Regions from separate parts of the Herbaspirillum sp. NPDC101396 genome, predicted to be linked through region 3. Evidence: predicted binding sites of a transcription regulator. Region 3 holds the regulator's gene; each other region holds the start of a gene.
The links. The regulator LexA, encoded in region 3, represses DNA repair genes until DNA is damaged. The targets are predictions, from matches to a motif close to ACTGTATNNNNATACAGT.

Region 1 (5,910 bases), on a different contig from region 3:
ACTGGAGGCGGACATGGATGCCATGCTGTTGTCGCCGATCAGCAGCCGGCGGTCGTTGAGCGCCACCAGCGGCGTGCCGGCGCCGCCATTGACCGCGATCAGGTAACCGTCGCCGATCTGCTGGTAGTCGTTCAGGAACCGCCCCAGATCGAGTATCGCGACCAGGTAGCCGCGTGCACCGGTCTTCGGCGCTTGCAGCGCGATCAGCATCGGCATGCGCCAGTTATGGCTGTCGGTCTTGCCGAACAGGACAGTGCCGGCTTTCGGTGCATCGTTGCCCGAGGCCGCCTGCGGGTAGGCGCGTTCCAGCAACTGGGCGAATTCGCTTTCTTCGGGCAGACCGGCGGAGGAATAGCGCAGGCGCATCTGGTCGTCGAAGACGGCGGCGCGCACGTAGGCGCTGTCGCCGTTGAAGAGCAGGCCCAGGTAATCGGCTGCAGTACTGTCGCCGTCGAGGACTTTGCTGCCGACCGTGGCGTACTGCCCGGCACGGCTGAGGCGATCATTGAGATTGGCGGCCATGATGGCTGCCATGTTGCGGCTCTCGGAAGACGCGCTCTCCATGGCCAGCTTCTTTTCACTGGAGACATGCGTCAGGGTGATGCCCCAGATCACGACCAGCACCAAGGATGACAGCAGCACGAAACAGGCGGACAGACCCCAGCCGTCCTGAATCAGGATCCTGGGCCATTTTGCCTTGAATGAAAATCCGCGCCGCAATTTACCTCCGGAATGCCTGAATGGTGGAAAGTACCGGGTGCGTCCTTGTTGCCGTCGCTGCAGGAAACGAATGCAAGCTGCATGCCTGCCGAATCCATTGTAGACACAAACTTCGTTGCGGTCTGTCACCCGAAAGGACTAGAACGGACTTAAAACGCCAAAAACAAGCCGGGAACAGGTCAGGCGCGCCATAAATACAACGAGCAGCACTGTGAGAGTGCCGCGCAGCAAGAATGTTCCGGCGATGCCGTGTTTCGAACGTTGCATAGGAATAGTGCGGATCAGCATGATTCCGGTCGGCAGGAGTTGCCGGGTGCCTGCAAGGGATAGCCAAAATAGTGGTCATCGGCATGTTGCCACAACAACTTGCGCTGCCGTGTCACCACTTTGTGCGACAGACAAGCCCGGTAAAGACGCCTAGGATGATCCAGTGTTTTGCTCCGATGCCTGAAAACCATAACAACAACGATCCATGACTGCATCCATCCCGCCGGCAATCATCTCCGCCGATGCATTGACACATGTGGATGTCGTGCTGGCCTGCCCACGTTGCGGCGCCGTCGTGGCGCGACTCGTCAACGGTGCGCGTCCGATTCAGGAACAACGCATCGCCTGCCCGCAATGCAAGCGGTCATCCCGTTACGCCAAGCTCAGGACGGACTCTGGCGATACTTTACAGGTCTATATGCGCGCGTTATTTGCAGGCAGGCAGGCTCGCATAGACGCGCCCGACCGCGCGGGCGTGGCAAGCAGCCAGGAAGCTGGCTTACAGGTCAGACGCTGTAAATCACCGTGCGTATCGGCTGTTGCTGGCCGATCGGCATGATGGTTTGCAGGGCATCGAATTCCGCCAGGATCAGCTCGGCCTGGTAGCAGTGCGTGTTGGCGGATTTGAGCGCGTTGCGGAAGGCTTTCAGGGTCGCCGGCTTGGGTACGCTGCCGTGGCCTCTGTTGGCGCGTACGGCATCGGCGACGATATCGGACAGCAAGGCGTCGGCGCAGCTCTGCGCTTCCTTGAGTTGCACCAAACAATCGAGCAGAGCGAGAGTCTTATCCATGGCAGCACCTCAAGATGAAGTTATTGGAAGGAAATTCTAACCAATTGACTGGGGCTTGCACAAGCACTTCCTGCACTGAATCTGCAATATCATGGGTAGCTTGGAAGCCGCGCCAGTTCTGGCATTGCAGCATAATCGCTGACCATGGGCGCGTCCCTGAAACAGATGAGCAAAGAGCAACCACACCAGTATAGACAGTAGCGCGAAAGAATCCATTGTCGGTCTTTCATCACTTTGCAAATGATTTTGGCAGTCCTCTCAAGTGCCTCTTTTCGCCCCGCCTTCTTTTTTGTAACCGCCGCCAATGACTGTATAAAACACCAGTAAAATAGCTTCCTTTTGCCGCCGCACCAAGGCTCAGCATGAACGTCGACTATCTGGAAAAACTCAACCCCGAACAACGCCAGGCGGTGGAATTCGGCATCGTCCCCCGACTGCCGGGACAGCAGGCCACATCTCCGGAGCCTGGCCGCCCTTTGCTGGTGATCGCCGGCGCCGGTTCGGGCAAAACCAATACGCTGGCGCACCGGGTTGCCCATCTGATCGTCAACGGCGCCGATCCGCGCCGGATTTTACTGATGACTTTTTCGCGCCGCGCCGCCGCAGAAATGACGCGTCGGGTCCAGCGCATCTGTGGCGAAGCGCTCGGCGCCAACGGTCGCATCATGGCCGACGCCTTGTCGTGGGCCGGCACCTTCCACGGCATCGGCGCACAGATCCTGCGCGAGTACGCCGACCAGATCGGACTCGATCCCAATTTTTCCATCCACGATCGCGAAGATTCGGCCGACCTCATGAACCTGGTGCGACATGAGCTGGGCTTGTCGAAGACTGAAAAGCGCTTCCCGCTCAAGGCCACCTGCCTGGCCATCTACTCGCGAGTGGTCAATTCGGAAGCGCCGCTGGACAGCATCCTGCACAAGGTGTTTCCGTGGTGCGCGGAATGGGAGGCGCAGCTGCGCACGCTGTTCGGCGCCTACGTCGAAGCCAAGCAGGCGCACAACGTACTCGACTACGATGACCTGCTGCTGTACTGGGCGCAGACCATCGGCGAGCGCGTGCTGGCCGACGACATCGGTGCGCGCTTCGACCACGTGCTGGTGGATGAATACCAGGACACCAACCGCCTGCAGTCATCGATCCTGCTCGCACTGAAACCGGACGGTCGCGGTCTCACCGTAGTCGGCGACGACGCCCAGGCGATCTACTCGTTCCGTGCGGCGACGGTGCGCAACATCCTCGACTTCCCTCGCGCCTTCGATCCACCCGCCGACATTGTCACGCTGGACCGCAATTACCGCTCGACGCAACCTATCCTGGCCGCCGCCAACAGCGTCATCGACAAGGCGCTGGAACGCTTCACCAAAAACCTGTGGACGGAGCGCGCCTCGGACCACAAACCGCAACTGGTATCGGTACGTGACGAAGCCGACCAGGCGCGCTACATCGTCGAACGCATCCTTGAAAACCGCGAAGCCGGCAGCACGCTGAAGGACCAGGCGGTGCTGTTCCGCGCCTCCGACCATAGCGGCCCGCTGGAGATCGAACTGGTGCGCCGGAACATTCCCTTCGTCAAATTCGGCGGTCTCAAATTCCTCGACAGCGCGCACGTCAAGGACATGCTGGCGATGCTGCGTTTCGTACAGAATCCACGCGACCGCGTGGCCGGTTTCCGCCTGATGCAGCTGTTGCCCGGCGTCGGTCCGGGTTCGGCGCAAAAGGTGCTGGAAGCCATGTCCACGCATGCCGACCCGATTGCCGCGCTGTCAGAATTGCCGGCGCCGCCACGCAGCGGCGATGACTGGCGCGGCTTCGTCGAGGTGCTGCAATTCATGGCGCAAGGCAAGACCGGCTGGCCCGGCGAGATCGCCCATGCGCGCAACTGGTACGCCCCGCATCTGGAGCGCAAGCACGAAGACGCCACCACACGCCAGGCCGACCTGCTGCAACTGGAGCAGATCGCCTCCGGCTATCCCTCGCGCGAACGCTTCCTGACCGAACTCACGCTCGATCCGCCGGACGCCACCAGCGACCAGTCGGGCGTACCGCTGCTGGACGAGGACTACCTGATCCTGTCGACCATCCATTCATCCAAAGGCCAGGAATGGAAATCGGTGTACGTGCTCAACGTCGTCGACGGCTGTATCCCGGCAGACCTGGCCACCGGCAGCACTGACGAGATCGAAGAAGAACGCCGCCTGCTCTACGTCGCCATGACGCGCGCCAAGGACGACCTGCATCTGATGGTGCCGCAAAAGTTTTTCACCGGTGGCCAGCACGCGCAAGGCGACCGCCACGTCTATGCGTCGCGCACGCGCTTCATTCCTCCCGGCGTGCTGCCGCATTTCACCAGCAGCGCCTGGCCGGTAGTCGCTGTCGGACCAAGCGGCCGACCCGATGCGCGGCAGATGCGCGTCGACGTCGCAGCGCGCATGCGCGGGATGTGGAAATGAGCGACGCGCATTCGGCCGCCTATCCGGTGTCGGTCAAAGGCGTCTTGCTGACGCCGGACGGCGACGTCGTACTCTTGCTGAACGAACGCGACGAATGGGAACTGCCGGGCGGCCGGATTGACTTGGGCGAGTCCTCAGCCGAGTGCCTGGCGCGCGAAATCCGCGAAGAACTGGACCTGCATGTCAGCGTTGGAGCGCCTCTCGACACCTATCTGTTCGAAGTGATCCCGGGAAAATACGTCTTCATCGCCACCTACCGCTGCACGCTGACCGGCTCCTATGCTCCGGCCGTGAGCCACGAGCACAAACGCCTGGGCACGTTTCCTCCTCATGCCTTGCCGGTCGATCTGCCGGAGGGATACCGGCGTTCCATCGAGGCGGCGTGCGGTACATCTACCGCAAGCAACTGAGCCTGCATCGCTGTCTTCAGCCTTTCCTGCATTAGCACTTCGACCTGCGCTTGACCGGGAGCGTGGGCTAGCGACGACGATAAAAAGCCCGCACAGGGCGGGCTCTTCAATCGGTTTTCCAATCCATCAAGCATGCAGATGATGTAGTCAACCGATCATCTTCGTGTACGCAGCCGCATCAAGAAACTGCGATTCATCGAAAGTCTCCACCGGACGCAGCCTGAAAATCCATTGTTCGTACGGCGCGCCGTTGATGGCCTCCGGTGTGTTGGCGAGTTCGTCATTGACGGCAATCACCTCGCCCGCCACCGGCGCATGCACGTCGGATGCGGTCTTGTTGGATTCGACCACGCCGGCGTCGGCGCCGCGCTGGAGCACGCTGCCGACCGCCGGCGTCTGTACGTACACCAATGGCCCGAGCTGGTCCTGGCCGAAGTCGGTGATGCCGACGGTCAAGGTGCCGTCGTCTTCCTGCCGGATCCACTCGTGCGTTTCGGCGTAAGTGAGGGTGTCTGGTATCAGCATGCGACTCTCCTTGTCTGCTCGATTATTGGATTATTGCGCCGCCGGGAAGACCGGCTCGCCCAGGTTCAGCATGAGGCGGTTGGCCCACGCGAAAATGGCGACCGAATGGATCAGGTCGAGGATTTCCTGCTCGCTGAGACCGACGTCCTTGAGCGCCTGGATGCCGGCGGCATTGACGTCGTTGGGATTCTTGGTGAGATCGATGGAAAACTGCGAGATGGCTTTCTCGCGCGCATCGGTGCCGGCAGTGTACGGATCGTCGAACACCTGCTGCACGGTGTCGTTGCGCTTGGCCAGTTGCTCGAAGCGCTGCGCATGCACCGAGGCGCAGTAGACGCAGCCGTTGATGCGCGACACCACCATCGAACCAAGTTCGCGCTCGGCGCGCGACATGCCGCCCGGCGCATACATGATGGCGTTGAAGGCGGCCGAGCGCTGGCGCAGGATTTCCGGCTGATGGGCGAGGAACAGGTAATAGTCGGAGGTCTTGGCCTTGGGATGGCTCTCTTCCAGGACCTTGATCTGGTCTTCGCTGGCCTGGTCGATGTCGATGACGTCGAGCCATGCGTCCCACTCCAGCACTTCGTTGGTGAAACCGTGCGATTTGATGATGGTGCTCATGCTTGCTCCTTGCTGGCCAGTTTCATGGCTTTCAGACCGGCGACGACGCGGATCTGGTACGAAATGAAGGCGATCAGTTGCGACAGCGCGACCACGGCGGGCGTGCTGATGCCGGCGGCCGGC
Region 2 (5,910 bases), on a different contig from region 3:
AAGGCCAGCACACCGCCGCGGCGCATGCCGTAACGCACGCCGGCGTCGCAGGCCGGCTGCGACGCCGCCATGACGCGGGTGTGCTCCAGCACGACCGCGTCAGCCTCATCCGACCAGTTCGGATAAAACACTTCCAGCGGTAACAGGGGCAGGTGTACGGCGATCCACAGACGCATGATGCAAAAGATTCAGAGAAGGCAGTGAAACAAACAAGGGGGTGTCGCGTTGCGGACCGCGCCGCTTGACGAAGCCGATATCGACGCCGCCCGCGGCGGCCGTCAGCGACAGCCGCAACGGCGCCGGCGAGGCATCCTGGGCGCAACTGAGCGGCCGCAGCATGACGAACAAGGTATTGCCTCCCTGCGCCGCCAGATGCAGCCGGCGCACGCTCTCCTTGCGCAGATTGCGCTGCCAGAACAGCAGCACGGCGCAACTGTCCGATTTCAGTATCTGCTCGGCGGCCCAGGCGGCGTCGGCGCTGGTGGCGGCGCGCACCGACAGCAGGCGTGCAGCATCAACGCCCAGCTGGCGCCAGCCGATCGCTTGCGGCGCATGCGGCGTCTGCACCAGCGCAATACGGCGCGGCGCCAAGGCTTTCAAGGCAGGGCCAAGCAAACGCAACTCGCCCGCTCCCGGTTGCCGCAACAGCAAGTCGATCAGCGCCCCGGTCGGCCAGCCATGCCCCGGCAACTCCGCCGACAGCTCCGCAAAGCCGGTGTCGAGACAGCGCGCGCCGCCCCGCGCCAGCTGCGATGCGCGCCAGAGGGAGCTGTGAATGCTTTGAGGACTGTCAATAATGTCAAGAGATGGCGGAGGCATAAGGCATTGAATACTGTGTTTATATACAGTATATTGCCAGCTCCGCTTAGTCAACCTGAGATGCGCGATTCGTCAATATCGGCGTTGCCGGAAAGAAATCATGCCAACTTCATGGCGCCACCCACGTGCCGGGCCACTGATCGCCATTGCGGCGGAACACTGCGCGCCGGTGGCCGTCGGGAGAGATGTCGAGATATTCGAGCTTGTCCAGCACCACGCGCACCGGGCAGAAATTCGCATAGCCGTCGCCGCTGCCCGGTTCCCGAACATGACCGGCTTCGGGCGCATCAAGCGGCGTGCCCGGTGCAAACGGCGTGCGGTACAGGATCAGCGTATGCGGTCGCGCGGCGCTCCAGATGGCGCGCCGTTCGGCCTCGTCGGCGCAGATCTGCGCGCGGCCTTCGAGGCGGATCTGCACGAAGTTGTCGAGATCGAGTCCGGTCATGGCAATGCGCGGATCGGCGCGCAGCTCGGCGACCTTGGCCGAACGCATGTCGGTGTGGAAGGAGATCGAACCGCCCTGCTGGTCCGCATCGCGCAAGACCACGGTGCGCACCTGCGGCATGCCGGCAGCCGCGCCGATGCCATTGGTGGCGGCTTGCCACATCGTCAACGGCGTGCGTTGCGGACCGGCGCCTGCGGCGAGTGCTTTCCATATTGCGGCGTGGATGTCGTTCAGTGCAGTCATGGGCGGTTCTTGCCTTCCGTCAGGGAGGCCGCCATTGTAATCGCGTCACCGCTGTTGCGGCGCGCATACGCCGTCCACGATGGCGCTGCGAAATATTTCTCGTCTCGGCTACAATATTTTCCCTCATGATCCGTCTTCATCCTGTCCATCAATCCCCAACCCCGGCTTCGGCCCCGCGCTCCCACCGCGGCTGCCGTCGACTTGCCGATTGAACATCGCTCCCACTCCGGTCGACCGGCACACATAAATACGGCGAGCGCATGCACGCCCGCTCCACCAAGAAAGAAAAAAACATGACTTCTGCAACCCCGGCAACTCCTGCTGCTCCTTTACAGTTTTCTCCTTACCAAAAGTTCGTCGTCGGCGTGCTGGCCTTCCTGCAATTCGCCGTGATCCTCGACTTCATGCTGATGTCGCCGCTGGGCGCGCTGATCATGCCGGCCATGCAGATCACGCCGCAGCAATTCGGCCTGGTGGTGTCGGCCTACGCCTTCAGCGCCGGCGTCTCCGGCCTGCTGACCGCCGGCTTCGCCGACCGCTTCGACCGCAAGAAACTGCTGCTGTTTTTCTATACCGGCTTCATCATCGGCACGCTGTGGTGCGGCCTGGCGCAGACCTTTGAAAGCCTGTTGATCGCGCGCATCGTCACCGGCCTGTTCGGCGGCGTGATCGGCTCCATCGTGCTGGCGATCTCGACCGACCTGTTCCCGCTGCAGATGCGCGGCCGCGTCATGGGCATGATCCAGACCGCATTCGCAGCGAGCCAGGTGCTCGGCATCCCGATCGGCCTGTACCTGTCGAGCCGCTGGAACTGGCACATCCCCTTCATCGCCATGGCCGGCATGGGCCTGGTCGGCGGCCTCATCGTGTTCTGGAAATTGCAGCCGGTGGCCGAGCATCTGAAGCTCAAGCAGGAACACACCGCGTGGATGCATCTGTTCCACACCGTGACCGAGCCGAGCTACCTGATCGCCTTCGCCACGACGGCCCTGCTGATGACCGGCGGCTTCATGCTGATGCCGTTCAGCAGCGCCTACCTGGTGGCCAACCTGGGCATCGACATCGAACACCTGCCGACGGTCTACCTGATCACCGGCCTGTGCACCATCGTGTTCGGCCCGCTGATCGGCCGCGCCGCCGACCGCGTCGGCAAGTTCCGCGTGTTCCTGTTCGGCACTTGCCTGTCGATGATCATGGTGCTGGTCTACACCCACCTCGGCCGCATCACCATGCCGGTGATCATCGTGGTCAACGTGATCCTGTTCCTGGGAATCTTCTCGCGCATGATCCCGTTCCAGGCGTTGGTGTCGTCGGTGCCGGCAGCCACGCAGCGCGGCTCCTTCAACGCCATCAGCGCGTCGATCCAGCAATTGTCCGGCGGCGTCGCCTCGGTCATCGCCGGGCACATCGTCTCGTTCGGCGTGGACGGCAAGCTGCAGCATTTCGATACCGTGGGCTACATCATCGTCGGCACCTCGCTGGTGGCGCTGACGCTGGTGTGGCGGCTCAACCGCAACATCATGCGGCGGACCGCGGCAACGGCGGCGACGGCTGCATAGCGCAAACGCTGCAACCGCTGCAACCGCTGCAACCGGCACAAATGGAGTCAATGGCGGCGCAGATAAAGCGACGCATGCAAATCGCATGCGCTACCATTGACGCCACGTTCCATTCCGCACACGTACACGCCAACGCATGACATCGAAAGCCTCACCGCCACCTGCCGACGAGCCGCCCCGGCGCCCCGCCCTGCGGCTGGCCGAGGCCGTCTATGAAAAGCTGCGCGACGACATCTTCGCGTTCCGCCTGCTGCCGGGCGACCGCTTCGCCGAGAACGATGTCGCCGAGCGCCTGCAAGTCTCACGCACGCCGGTGCGCGAAGCACTGATGCGGCTGCAAAGCGAAGGCTTGGTGCGCGGCTACTTCCGCAACGGCTGGGAAGTGGTGCCGATCGATTTCTCACGCTTCGCCGCGCTGTACGACTTGCGCGAGATGATCGAGCTGCATGCGGTGCGACGCATCTGCGCGGCCTCAGCCAATCCGGCGCGCGCCGCCTTGCTGGAAGAAGCCGGCGCCGTCTGGCGCGTGGCCCCGGCCGAACGCCTGAGCGACGGCCTCGCGGTGGCGGCACTTGATGAACGCTTCCACCTGGCGCTGGTGGCCGCCGCCGGCAATCCCGAAACCGACGCCGTCTACCGCCAGGTCACCGACCATATCCGCATCATGCGCCGCCTCGACTTCGCCTATGGCGACTGCATCGGCGACACCTACGACGAACACATCGCCATCCTCGACGCCATCGCCGCCGGCGACCCCGCACACGCCGGCGCCTTGGCCGAACGGCATATCCAGGACAGCCACGCGGTGGTCCAGCAAATCACCATCGACCGGCTTGAACAAGTCCGCACCGAGATGGCCCAACACCCCTCGCCGGCACCCGCACGGCGCAAACGCTTCGGCTGAAGCACGCATTTAGTGCAGCTTACCGGGCGCTGAAAGTCCCGCCCAGCCAGCACTTCCGGCCGATCATCTGCCGCTTTTATCCTGACACTGCCGGTTTTCTCCGGCATGCGCAGCACTCTTCCATCGCCCTGAAGCAAAGCATGCCCAATGGCACGCTTCCTGCATTCGTTTTGCCCTTGAAATTTATGCATACATAAATTGACAACGGCCTGCAAAGCGCCATTTCCCGCTATTCCCCTGCGGCTCCCACTTATTCCAGGAGAAAAACATGACCACCCTGACCAACGCCTCAGCGCCCCTCGGCGCCACAGGATTGCTGCAGAATCGCTGGTTCCAGCTGCTGATCAGCCTGATTTGCATGATGGCGATTTCCAGCCCGCAGTACGTCTGGACGCTGTTCACCAAGCCGCTCTCGGCCAAGCTCGGCGTGCCCTTGTCGGAGCTGCAGATCACCTTCTCGATGCTGATCGTGCTGCAGACTTTCTTCTCGCCGTTCCAGGGCGGCCTGATCGAACGCTTCGGCGCGCGCCGGCTGATCTCGATCGGCACGCTGATGTCGGGCCTGAGCTGGGTGCTGGCGTCGCAGGCGTCGAGCATCGGCATGCTGTACCTGAGCTACGGCCTGGTCGGCGGACTCGGCACCGGCATCGTGTATGTCGGCGTGGTCGGCCAGATGGTGCGCTGGTTCCCTGATCGTCGCGGCTTTGCGGTCGGCATGGTGGCCGCCGGTTACGGCATGGGCGCGATCCTGACCACCTTCCCGATCTCGTCGGCGCTGGCCGGCCAGGGCCTGGAAAGCACGCTGTGGCAGTTCGGCATCATCTTCGCCGTGATCGGCGTGATCGCCTCGCAAGCGCTGCGCTCGCCCGACCCGATGACGGCGCTGCCGGCAACGCGCGTCGCGCAATCCACCGGCAACGACCTGGCGCCGCGCCAGATGCTGCGCACGCCGCTGTTCTGGCTGATGTTCTGCATGATGACCATGATGTCGACGTCCGGCCTGATGGTGACCTCGCAAATGGCCAGCTTCGCACGCGACTTCGGCATCACCAATGTGATGGTGTTCGGCCTCGCCGCCCTGCCACTGGCACTGACCATCGACCGCCTGACCAATGGTTTGACGCGTCCTTTCTTCGGCTGGGTGTCGGATCATTTCGGCCGCGAAAACACCATGTTCTTCGCCTTCGCACTGGAAGGCGTCGCCATGGCGCTGTGGCTCATGACGCGAGACAACGCGGTCTTGTTCGTGCTGTTGTCGGGCGTGGTGTTCTTCGGCTGGGGCGAGATCTTTTCACTGTTCCCGTCGACGCTGACCGACACCTTCGGCACGCGCAACGCGACAGCCAACTACGGCTGGCTGTATATCTCGCAAGGGATTGGATCGATCCTGGGCGGACCGCTGGCGGCGCTGATGCATGAGAAGACCGGTAGCTGGCATCCGGTGTTCGGGACGGCGATTACGCTGGATATTCTGGCTGCGGTGTTGGCGTTGCTGGTGTTGAAGCCTTGGCGCAAACGTTATCTGACGCAAGCAAGATAAGCCTGTTTTTTAAAAAAGAAAATGCTCCTTGCCATCCATGTCCGGAGAGTTTCGATATTTGATCGACCGGACCGGATGCAAGGAACTGCCGGCATGCCATTGCCGTGAGCGCGATGCTCTATTCCATCTTTTCCGGTACACCGGCATCGCTAGCTGAGGTCAATCCCAGTTCGGCCAGTATCTCCTGGGTATGCACGCCGTGTTCCGGCGCCGGATATCTGACAATGCAAGGCGACCCCGACAATTTGACCGGAAAACCGACCATCCTGACCGCCCCGCGCCCCGGATGCTCCACCTCCAGCACCATTTGCTGATGCCGTATCTGGGGATCGCTCAACGCTTCACCGACGTTCTGCACTTTGCCGCAAGGAACGCCGCCGTCGTTCAGGCGCTGAATCCA
Region 3 (5,910 bases):
TCGCCTTGTCCAGGGACAGCTTGGCGGTGTCGATAGCGCTTTGCAGAGTCACAGCAGAAGCTGCCAGTGCTGTCGATGTCATTGTCGAACCTGTTGCGAACAGGTTGTCCAGAGCTGCCTTGGCCGAAGTGTAAGTCACTTGAGCAGCGTCAACCGAAGTTGTCACGCCCAGACCGATCAGACCCTTGGCGCTGGTACCGATAACTGTCGAGATGGTCTTGTCGTTGGACAAGTCGGACAGCGAGATGCTGATTTGGTCGTTCAGCTTGTTGTCGGTAACGTTGGCGCCGACTTGGAAAGTCAGTGTCAGGGAAGCCGAAACGTTGGCGTTATCGGAACCTGTGCCAGCGCTGGCGCCGGAACCGATACCTGTGAACAGGTTTTGACCGTTGAAGTTTGTACCGTTCAGAACGCGGAATGTTTCATCCGACAGTTGCTTGTATTCGTCGTTCAGAGTCTTGCGATCCTGAGCGCTGTTCGAACCGTTCGAAGCTTGGACAGCCAGTTCGCGCATACGTTGCAGGTTGTCGGTAACTGTGCTCAGTGCGCCTTCAGCGGTTTGAGCCAGGGAGATACCGTCGTTGGCGTTACGTTGCGCAACTGCCAGGCCTTTGACCTGAGCATTCATGCGGTCGGCAATTGCCAAGCCTGCAGCGTCGTCTTTTGCGCTATTGACGCGCAAACCGGAAGACAAACGTTGAATCGAAGTGTTCAACGACGATTGCGAGGTGTTGAGGTTGCGTTGCGTGTTAAGCGACGCAATATTGGTATTAATGACTGATGCCATGTTAATTCTCCTAAGATTTGAGGCCGATAAATCCGAGTTTCAGTGCTTAACTTTGGTTTTTACCTAAAGCCTCAGGCGTTCAAACCGCTGTTGTTAGCTATATCGGACGGTATCGGAAAAAGTTTAATGTTTATCGCAAAAAAATTTTTCCAATGCTGTCCGACCTAAAACTGCGTGCTTCTATACGTCAAGCAAATCTTATTTCGACGCTATTTAAGAAAACTTTAGCTGGTATTCCGGGAAAAGTTCCAATTTTGATGCTTCGGGAGATGGCGGGGGATTGCGGCGTGGTGTTTTTGGGGGCTTGCCGCATCGCTTGGATGCGGCAAGTGTTTGATTAGGAAGGATTTTTCTTTTTCTCTTGTGCCAGAATCGCAAGCTCTGAAGCCACTTTGTCGATAACGGTAGGCCAGTCGTTGCGGCTTTGCTGGCGGAACAGGCGCATGCTTGGATACCACGGCGAGTCCTCGCGGTCATTCAGCCAGCGCCAGTCCGGGGTGTGGGCCAGCAACGTCCAGGTTGGCCGGCCGAGCGCGCCGGCCAGATGGACCACCGAGGTGTCGACGCTGATAATCAGATCCAGATTAGCCATCGCTGCGGCCGTATCGGCAAAGTCGTTAAAGGCGTCGCCTATATTGTATACAGGCAGTTCTTTGGGAAGCTTGGCCAGTTCCGGTGTGGCCAGTCCTTTCTGGATGGAAAAGAATTGGACGCCAGGTGTATTGAATAGCGGTGCGAAGGTCTCCAGCGGAATCGAACGCTTGCGGTCATTGCCGTGCTCCGGATTGCCGGCCCATACGAAGCCGACGCGCAAATCGCCGGTATTGCCGGCAAGCGAGTCCATTTTGTCTTTCCAGCTCTTGACGTCCAGCGGATCTGCGGACAGGTAGGATGGATAGGATGGGATATCTTCGACACGATCAGTGCCGAGGGCGTGCGGCAGGCTCATCAGCACGTAAGCGCAGTCGCATTTGGGCAGCGGATCGTTCTCGCGCACCAGGGTCACCTGATCGGACACGCTGCGGAACAGGCGAGCGAGCGGATCTTTCACATGCAGGGCCACGCGGGCGCCTTGCTCCAGCAGCTTGTGGACGTAGCGGACGAACTGGATGCTGTCGCCGAAGCCTTGTTCGTGCATCAGCAGGATGTACTTGCCCTTGAGCGAGGATTTGCCGTCCCATTTCGGGATCAGGCCGAAAAGCTTGTGGATCAATTTATAGACGTAGCGACGCTCTTTGACTTCCAGCCGGCTTTCGTGATTGGCCCAGCCGTCTTTCAGGTCGCCGGCCAGAAGTTGTCCAAGCGCAAGATTGTGCTGCGCGGTCAGGTAGTTGGGCTTGAGCGCGAGTGCATCCTTGAAATATTGCAACGAAGACACCGTCTCGCCGTAGTCATACATTGTTGCGCCGATATTGTTGAGCGTCACCGGATGCTTGGGATCGACCTCAAGCGCCTGGTGGAACAGCGCCATGGCCTCTTCGTAGCGATCCTGATGGGTGAACAGGCTCGATGCGAGTTTGGTGTAGCTGTTCGGATCCTTGGGCGCCAGCTCCAGGACGCGCCGATAGTGCTCGTTGGCCTTGTCGTAGTCTTTTTGCTTGATGTACGTGTCGGCTATCTTGTTTTGCGCGTAGATGTCCGTGGGGTCCAGCAGCAGGGAGGTCTTGTGGCATTCCAGGGCATCCTTGAGCATGTCCATTTCCTGGAAGGCGATGCCCAGGTTGGTGTGTGCCGGAGCGAAATTGATTTGCAGTTGCAAGGACTTGAACAGGACGCCGACGGCCTCCTTGTATTGCTTTGCATCGATCAGGGCCTTGCCCAGGTGGGACAGCGGGCCGGGCGCATCGGGATTGCGTTTGACGGCGTCCTCGAAGTAGGCGATCGAGGCGTCAGGATCGTTCTTTTCGTGCAGGGCGTTGGCCAAGCCGATGCGTGCATCTTTGTTCTCGCTGTTGAGCTTGATGGCTTCTTCGTACAGTGCGATGGCATCATCGATCCTGTCCTGGTTGAGGACGGAGGTCGCCAGGTTGGCAACGTATTCGGAATTTTTCGGGTCTGCCGCCACGGCTTTGCGCAGGGCTGCCTCTGCCGTGACATAGTCATTCTTATGCATGGCGATCAAGCCCCAGGCATGATTGGCATAGACAAGATTCGGCGCGCGCTTGAGCACCTGGGCGCATAGTACTTTTGCCTCGTCGACCTTGTGATCGTCCAGCAAGCTCAGGCACTCTCTTACGGCCAGGAGATCTTTGACATTGGGTTGAGTGCTCTTGTTGGCGGGCTTGTTGCTGCTACGCGTTGACATTGTGATTCCTTGCCGGATTAAGTAGTTGTGCTGCTTTGCGAGCGGAAGAGTGTCTTGTAGTGCTTGATCCGGTCGCAATAAGCTGTGCATATCATATGATGCAATTCCGGTTTCGATCTTGCAAACAGACGTAAAAAAAGCCCGCGATTTAGCGGGCTTTATCTGGGTGCTGCTCGCGACTGGATCAATTCCAGCTGCGCAGCAAGCCGACGGCCAAGCCTTCCAGGGCGAAGTTTTCCTCTTCGGAAGAGACCTTGATCACCTTGAAGTCGGGATTTTCAGGCAACAATTCAATCAGTGAGCCGGTCTTGCGATAGCGCTTGACGGTAACGTCGTCACCAATGCGCGCCACGACGATCTGTCCGTTGCGCGCCTGATCGGCCTTTTTTACCGCGAGAAGATCGCCGTCCAGAATGCCGGCATCGCGCATCGACATGCCGCGCACCTTCAGCAAGTAGTCCGGCTTGGCCGAAAACAGCGCCGGGTCGACGTTGTAATTGCTCTCAATATGTTCTTGCGCCAGGATCGGCGAGCCGGCGGCGACGCGGCCGACCAGCGGCAGCTGCATGAGTGCAGGGTGGGGCAGCGCCATCTGGCGGCCAGGATTGGTAATCGATCCATCTCGCAGGCGGATTCCGCGCGAGGTGCCCGGAGAAATTTCGATGGCGCCTTTGCGCGCCAGCGCCTGCAGATGCTCTTCGGCGGCATTGGCGGAGCGGAAGCCCAGCTCATTGGCGATTTCTGCTCGTGTAGGCGGGAAGCCGGTGTTTTCGATGGCGTCTTTGATCAGATTCAGAATCTGTTCCTGGCGAGCGGTCAGTTTGAGCATGTCGGCTTTCGGGGAAGTTATGCTGGTTGCATAAACAGTCTGTATTTTTATACAGTTATAAAGCAGTGTCAATCTGCAATATTGAAATCATGTCATCGACCGTTTTCCGATCTGTGGGCGCTGTTCCACGGCAAATGCCTGAAAGCATTGAGGTTTTTGGCATTCTGGTATATGATTGCGGGCTTTCCTCTTCCCACACTCGTCTTGACGCCGAGGTGGGCGATTTGTTAATCAGTCCATAAAGGAGTCTACATGCGTCATTATGAAATCGTATTTATCGTCCATCCGGACCAAAGCGAGCAAGTTCCAGCGATGATCGAGCGTTACAAAGGCATCGTTACTGCACGCGGCGGCAAGATTCACCGTGTCGAAGATTGGGGCCGCCGTCAATTGGCGTACCAAATCCAAAAACTGGCAAAAGCACACTATGTTTGCCTGAATATCGAAGTTGACGGCGAAACTCTGGCCGAAATCGAAACCGGCTTCAAGTTCAACGATGCAGTGTTGCGTCACCTGACAGTCAAGATGAAGAAGGCCGAAACCGGTCCTTCGCCAATCCTGAAGGCTGTCCAGAAGGAAGACGCAGTAAAGAGCAATCGCGCAGAAGCACCAGCGGCTTAATTGCTGACATTGCGATAGAAAAGCATCAGGGAGCGTGAATCACTTTCAGTTTGTTGCCACCATCGCCGAGCGTGACGTCATACGTTACACCCCGGCAGGCATCCCGGTAGTGACTGCGAAGTTGCAGCACCAATCGGAGCAGACGGAAGCGGGCATCAAGAGGTTGGTCGAGTTTGAAATCACTGCATTCGCTGCAGGCGAAATTTCAGGTCGGCTTAACCGGGCCGGTCTCGGCGAGATGCTCAAGTTCAGCGGTTTCATGGCGCGCAGGAATCGCAACAGCAAAAGCTTCGTGTTTCACATCGTTGATTTTGAATCTGTAGTTTAGAACCACTCAATTTTAGATATCAGGAGCCGCAAAATGGCATTCGGTAAAAAGTTCGATAAAAGCAAGTTGAAGCAAAAACGCCAACAGCAAAACCCGCTGTTCAAGCGTAAAAAATTCTGCCGTTTCACAGCCGCAGGTGTTGAGCAAGTCGATTACAAAGACGTCGACACTCTGAAGGATTTCGTGCAAGAAAACGGCAAGATCATGCCAGCACGTCTGACCGGCACCAAGGCACACTATCAGCGTCAAGTTGACACAGCGATCAAGCGCGCACGCTACCTCGCGTTGCTGCCATACACAGATCTGCACAACGCGTAATTGACGACGAGATATAGGAGAAAAACATGCAAGTCATTCTGTTGGAAAAAGTCGTTAATCTCGGTGGTCTGGGCGAAGTCGTCCGCGTCAAGGACGGTTACGCACGTAACTTCCTGATCCCGCAACGCATGGCGCGCCGCGCCACAACAGCCGCTATCGCTGAATTCGAAGCGAAGCGCGCCGAGTTGGAAAAAGCCGCCGCTGAAAAGCTGGCAGCAGCACAAGCCCAAGGCGAAAAACTGGCCGGCCTGACAGTCAAGATCACCCAGAAGTCCGGCGTTGACGGTCGTCTGTTCGGTTCCGTGACCAACTTTGACATCGCTGACGCGCTGACAAAGCAAGGTTTCCCGGTCGAAAAGGCGCAAGTTCGTCTGCCACAAGGTCCTCTGAAGATCGTTGGCGATCACGCTGTGTCGGTTGCTCTGCACACCGACGTCGTGGTTGACGTGACTGTTGCTGTTGCGGGCGACCACGCGTAATTCATTACGCCAAGTCGTTCCATCTGTTTTGATAAAGAAGCCGGGTTCGCCTGGCTTTTTTATTTTTCCGGTCCCGTACATCATGCCGGGACCGGTGCAAGTCTGACCGTAGTTTGTAAAACCGCCGGCTAATCTGCCTCCGCACCTGTAGCGACTACTCTTAGCAGGTATAATGCGCGCCATGAACGCATCTCCCGATCCGCAACTAGAATCCCTGCGCGTCCCGCCGCACTCCATCGAAGC

Region 1: ACIROY_RS03390 (ATP-dependent helicase) is a predicted target of LexA. The motif match lies at 2,086-2,103, and genes of this name have one in related genera.
Region 2: imuA (translesion DNA synthesis-associated protein ImuA) is a predicted target of LexA. The motif match lies at 832-849, and genes of this name have one in related genera.

Annotation. Positions count from the first base shown of each region.
Region 1 is NZ_JBIWNT010000001.1:769,387-775,296, forward strand. It holds gene ACIROY_RS03380 (diguanylate cyclase domain-containing protein) at 1-642, opposite strand, end outside; gene ACIROY_RS03385 (hypothetical protein) at 1,494-1,778, opposite strand; gene ACIROY_RS03390 (ATP-dependent helicase) at 2,141-4,231, shown strand; gene ACIROY_RS03395 (NUDIX domain-containing protein) at 4,228-4,641, shown strand; gene gcvH (glycine cleavage system protein GcvH) at 4,789-5,166, opposite strand; gene ACIROY_RS03405 (peroxidase-related enzyme) at 5,197-5,787, opposite strand; gene ACIROY_RS03410 (CMD domain protein) at 5,784-5,910, opposite strand, start outside.
Region 2 is NZ_JBIWNT010000001.1:1,079,236-1,085,145, forward strand. It holds gene ACIROY_RS04850 (Y-family DNA polymerase) at 1-176, opposite strand, end outside; gene imuA (translesion DNA synthesis-associated protein ImuA) at 106-819, opposite strand; gene ACIROY_RS04860 (pyridoxamine 5'-phosphate oxidase family protein) at 929-1,507, opposite strand; gene ACIROY_RS04865 (MFS transporter) at 1,801-3,066, shown strand; gene ACIROY_RS04870 (GntR family transcriptional regulator) at 3,203-3,970, shown strand; gene oxlT (oxalate/formate MFS antiporter) at 4,239-5,510, shown strand; gene ACIROY_RS04880 (CaiB/BaiF CoA transferase family protein) at 5,629-5,910, opposite strand, start outside.
Region 3 is NZ_JBIWNT010000007.1:35,073-40,982, reverse strand. It holds gene ACIROY_RS22135 (flagellin) at 1-787, opposite strand, end outside; gene ACIROY_RS22130 (tetratricopeptide repeat protein) at 1,125-3,092, opposite strand; gene lexA (transcriptional repressor LexA) at 3,277-3,921, opposite strand; gene rpsF (30S ribosomal protein S6) at 4,174-4,542, shown strand; gene priB (primosomal replication protein N) at 4,577-4,870, shown strand; gene rpsR (30S ribosomal protein S18) at 4,904-5,188, shown strand; gene rplI (50S ribosomal protein L9) at 5,215-5,667, shown strand; gene ACIROY_RS22100 (replicative DNA helicase) at 5,840-5,910, shown strand, end outside.